DNA from 2 places in the Streptomyces sp. NPDC001606 genome. Region 1 is predicted to be linked to the other one. Evidence: riboswitches for the same ligand, from Rfam matches in the RefSeq annotation. Region 1 holds a riboswitch; the other holds the start of a gene.
What was found. Region 1 has a riboswitch for glycine ahead of gcvP (aminomethyl-transferring glycine dehydrogenase). Riboswitches for the same ligand answer to the same signal wherever they lie in the genome.
Positions count from the first base shown of each region.

Region 2: linked by a shared signal. The riboswitch ahead of gcvT (glycine cleavage system aminomethyltransferase GcvT) and the one ahead of gcvP (aminomethyl-transferring glycine dehydrogenase) in region 1 are both predicted to bind glycine.

Region 1 covers NZ_JBSFHC010000012.1:246,444-248,825, forward strand. Annotated here, with positions in the region: gene gcvP (aminomethyl-transferring glycine dehydrogenase) at 1-1,104, opposite strand, end outside; glycine riboswitch at 1,271-1,365, opposite strand; gene ACWCV9_RS22900 (PRC-barrel domain-containing protein) at 1,485-1,856, shown strand; partial or broken gene ACWCV9_RS22905 (DNA polymerase IV) at 1,778-2,382, opposite strand, start outside.
Region 2 covers NZ_JBSFHC010000002.1:302,156-304,537, forward strand. Annotated here, with positions in the region: gene ACWCV9_RS05760 (AAA family ATPase) at 154-792, opposite strand; glycine riboswitch at 955-1,052, shown strand; glycine riboswitch at 1,053-1,165, shown strand; gene gcvT (glycine cleavage system aminomethyltransferase GcvT) at 1,210-2,328, shown strand.

The sequences.
Region 1 (2,382 bases):
CCGTGCGATGGTCCGCAGCCCCTCCGGCCCGTGGTACACGGCGTACATGCCCGCCATGACCGCGAGCAGCACCTGCGCGGTGCAGATGTTGCTGGTGGCCTTCTCCCGGCGGATGTGCTGCTCACGGGTCTGCAACGCGAGCCGGTAGGCCTTGTTCCCGTCGGCGTCGACGGACACGCCCACCAGCCGGCCCGGCAGGCTGCGGGCGAACTTCTCGCGCACGGCCATGTAACCGGCGTGCGGGCCGCCGAAGCCCATCGGCACACCGAAGCGCTGGGTGGTGCCGACGGCAATGTCCGCGCCCAGCTCACCCGGCGAGGTCAGCAGGGTCAGGGCGAGCAGGTCGGCGGCGACGGTGACCAGCGCGCCCAGCTCGTGCGCCTGGTCGATGACCGGCTTGATGTCCCGTACGGCACCGGAGGCGCCCGGGTACTGGAGCAGCACGCCGTTGATCTCGCGGGCGGCGAGGTCGGCCGGGATGCCCTCGCTGAGGTCGGCGACGACGATCTCGACGCCGGTCGGCTCGGCACGGGTCTCGATGACGGCGATCGTCTGCGGCAGCGCGTCCGCGTCGACGAGGAAGAGACCCTTCTTGTTCTTGCCCATCCGCAGGGACAGCGCCATGGCCTCGGCGGCGGCCGTGCCCTCGTCGAGCAGCGAGGCGCCGGAGGTCGGCAGCCCGGTCAGCTCCGCGACCATGGTCTGGAAGTTCAGCAGGGCCTCGAGGCGCCCCTGGGAGATCTCCGGCTGGTACGGCGTGTAGGCCGTGTACCAGGCCGGGTTCTCCATGACGTTGCGGAGGATGACGGGCGGCGTGAAGGTGCCGTAGTACCCCAGGCCGATCATCGATCCGAGCACCTGGTTGCGGTCCGCGAGGGAGCGCAGCTCGGCGAGCACCTCCGCCTCGGTGCGGGCACCCGGCAGATCGAGCGCGTCGGCGTTCTTGATCACATCCGGGACCGCGGCGGCGGTCAGCTCGTCCAGCGAGCCGTAGCCCACCTGCGCGAGCATCTTGGCCCGCGCCTCCTGGTCGGGCCCGATGTGGCGCTGCTCGAAGGGGATGCCCGCTTCGAGTACGGAGAGCGGAATGCGATGGGCGGTCATGGCGGAGGCCTCCTGGTCTGACGCGACCTTCGAGGGCACCACGGCGCGGGTGCCCGGACGGCCTCCCCCTCTGTCATCTCAACCTGAGAGTTTCACCGGGCACGCCCGGTTTTCACCGTCGGTGAGAGCGGAAGCCGTCGACACCCGCCCTGCTTTCCAGAGTGACCTCGTCCGTGCGGTACGTGAGCCTGAGAGATTCCGGGGAGGATTTGCTCCTTCGGCGCCTCCGACGTGGTCGGAGGACTCTCCCGCACGGGGTCAGCAGCCGCTGTCAGCCTACCAGCGAGGTCAACGCCTGGGCCCTCGAGTGGCCGCCTCGTTGAATGTGCTCTTTTGTAGTGCTTACGGATGAGTTGCGACCAAGTGGAGGGAGAGGGACCGTGCAGACCGACATCGATCCGCGCAACCTGATCGGCCGCAAGGCGTTCGACCGCGATGGCACCAAGATCGGCACCATTGACGAGGTCTACCTCGACGATGCGACGGGCGTGCCCGAGTGGGCGGCCATACGCACCGGCCTGTTCTCCCGGGACGCCTTCGTCCCCCTGGAACCGAGCGAACTGGTCGACGGCTCCCTCCGCGTCCCCTTCGAGCGCGCCCTGATCAGGGACGCCCCCGACTTCGGGGTGGGCCGCCATCTCTCCCCCGAGCAGGAACTCCAGCTCTACCACCACTACGGTCTCGACACATCGCCCCACCCCCCACTTCCGGACCACGACTTCGGCAAGCTGGCGGGCACGGAGGAAACCTGACCCGCCCCACGAATCCTTGATCCCACCCCGTCCTCGAACTCACCCGGAACCGGGCTGGACCCCGACCGGACCTACGGGCTGCCGGGTTCCGGGGTCCGGCGCGGAGCCGGCCCGATGGCCACCGTCCGCCGCTGGGACCCCGGCCGGCGGGTCGGCGACGCCCAGCACCAGCGGCAGCGGGTCGACCGCCTCCAGCGCGGCATCCCCGACGAGGAAGGTGCGCACCCGCCCCGGCTCGGACTGCGGCGTCTCGAACCGCACGGTGACCCGTCCCACCCCGCTGCCCTGCACCCACCCGTACCCGTACTCGGCGTGCCGCACGTCCTGCCCCGGCCGCCACAGCCGCTCCGCGGGCTCCGCGCCCCGCTCCGCCCCCTCGGTCTCCGCCTCGGCCTCGGCACCGTCCGCCTCCCCCTCTTCCTGCCGCTCGCCCTCCTCCGCGGCCCATGCCGCCTGCGCGAACAGGTCCTCCTGCGTGTAGTCGGCCAGCCCCGACACGCCCACCCCGAGCAGCCGCACCCCGCCC
Region 2 (2,382 bases), on a different contig from region 1:
GGCTAGCGGGTACGCCACCCCCGCCCGGCCCCCTCGCCCACCCCCGCCCAAGCAGCCCGGGGCACATGCCCCACCCCCGAACAACACCGGCACCCCCAGCCGTCCAACCCTGTGTCAGCCGGTGAAGGCCGCACGGTGCGGGGGTGGGTCGGCTCAGGGCGTGAAGGAGAGGGTGTGCAGGGTGTCTGCTGCGGGGCGGTCCAGAAGGAGGGCTGTGGTGCAGCCGGTGGGGAGTTGGCCGCGTTCGATCGCGTCGAGCAGGCGGGCCGTCGTGCGGCGGTGGCGGCGGAAGGCGTAGCGGGAGACGCCCCGGCCGCGCTCCTGCTGGCCCGCGCGGGCCGTGGCGGGGTCGACGTCGAGCAGCAGCAGATGCAGGGTGCCGCCGCGGCGGCGGGCCTCCCGGGCGAGCCAGCTCCGCACCCAGGCCTGGGTGCCGCAGTCGTGCACGACGACGCCCTCGCCGGTGCGCAGGGCGCGGCGCAGCGCCGTGTAGTGGGCGAGGCGGACCAGGGGGCGGTAGAGGACGTAGGGGAGGCCGCGGGGCAGCCGGGCGGCGAAGCGGTCGCGGGTGTCCTGGGAGTCGATGCGGCGGCCGGTGACCGTGCGGTGCATGAGGGTGGACTTGCCGCTGCCGGGCAGGCCGGTGATCACCACCACGTCCCGGGGTCCGAAGAGCAGGGTGCGCGGGGTGTGGCCGGCGCGGTCGCGCAGGTCGCGCACGGCGCGGATGGTGGCGCTGGTCCGCTGCCGCGGCACCGTGACGCCGGTGGCGTACGCGGGGGTCCTGTTCACCGTGATCGTCCTCCCCTGTCGACTCGGTCAACTTCTTTCCCGTCGACCGTAAAGAGAAGGTAATAGGCGGTGGTGGCGGGCGGGTCCGGGTGCTGCCACAGGTCGGTTACAAAAGCGGCCGCGCCGTGCAATGATGTGCGCGCCAACTGCATACCGGCCGCTTGAATCCGCGCGGGAGAGTCCCCAGCCGTCGTCGCTGGGGCGCCGAAGGAGCAAGTCCCTCCCTTGAATCTCTCAGGCCCCGTTACCGCGCGGGCGAGGCACATCTGAAAAGCGGGCCGCTGTGTCAGTGGCTCCACCCAAGGTGCAAGCCCTGATCGTCCCGGTGGCGGTCGTGGCGAACCTCTCAGGTTCCGATGACAGATGGGGAGGAACGTTCCTCGCCCCCGTCCGTGTGCCCTGGGAGACGACCGACCGATGAGCAGCACTGAACTCCGTCACACCGCGCTGGATGCCGTGCATCGCGCGCTCGGTGCGACGATGACCGACTTCGCCGGCTGGGACATGCCCCTGCGCTACGGCTCCGAGCGCGACGAGCACCTCGCCGTACGCACCAAGGCCGGCCTCTTCGACCTCTCCCACATGGGCGAGATCACCGTGACCGGCCCGCAGGCGGCCGCCCTGCTGAACTTCGCCCTGGTCGGCAACATCGCCTCCGTCGGCGTCGGCCGCGCCCGCTACACCATGATCTGCCAGGCCGACGGCGGCATCCTGGACGACCTGATCGTCTACCGGCTCGCCGAGACCGAGTACATGGTCGTGGCCAACGCCTCCAACGCCCAGGTCGTGCTGGACGCGCTGACCGAGCGGGCCGCCGGGTTCGACGCCGAGGTGCGCGACGACCGGGACGCCTACGCGCTGATCGCCGTCCAGGGCCCGGAGTCCCCCGGCATCCTGAAGTCGCTGACCGACGCCGACCTCGACGGCCTGAAGTACTACGCCGGTCTGCCCGGCACCGTCGCCGGCGTCCCCGCCCTGATCGCCCGCACCGGCTACACCGGCGAGGACGGCTTCGAGCTGTTCGTGAAGCCGGAGCACGCCGTCGAGCTGTGGCAGGCGCTGACCAAGGCGGGCGAGGGCGCCGGCCTGGTGCCGTGCGGTCTGTCCTGCCGGGACACGCTGCGCCTGGAGGCGGGCATGCCGCTGTACGGGCACGAGCTGACCACCGCCCTCACCCCCTTCGACGCCGGGCTCGGCCGGGTGGTGAAGTTCGAGAAGGAGGGCGACTTCGTCGGGCGCGAGGCGCTCACCGAGGCCGCCGCCCGCGCCGAGCAGAACCCGCCCCGGGTGCTCGTCGGCCTGGTCGCCGAGGGCCGCCGGGTGCCGCGTGCCGGATACGCCGTCGTCTCCGGCGGCGAGGTGATCGGCGAGGTCACCTCCGGCGCCCCCTCCCCCACCCTCGGCAAGCCGATCGCCATGGCCTACGTCGACGCTGCGCACGCGGCGCCGGGCACCCCGGGCGTCGGCGTGGACATCCGGGGCACCCACGAGCCGTACGAGGTCGTGGCTCTGCCCTTCTACAAGCGGCAGAAGTAGACACTGGGCCTCGGCACGTCCCCGTGACGTGACCCTGCGCACATTTCCCTGCCC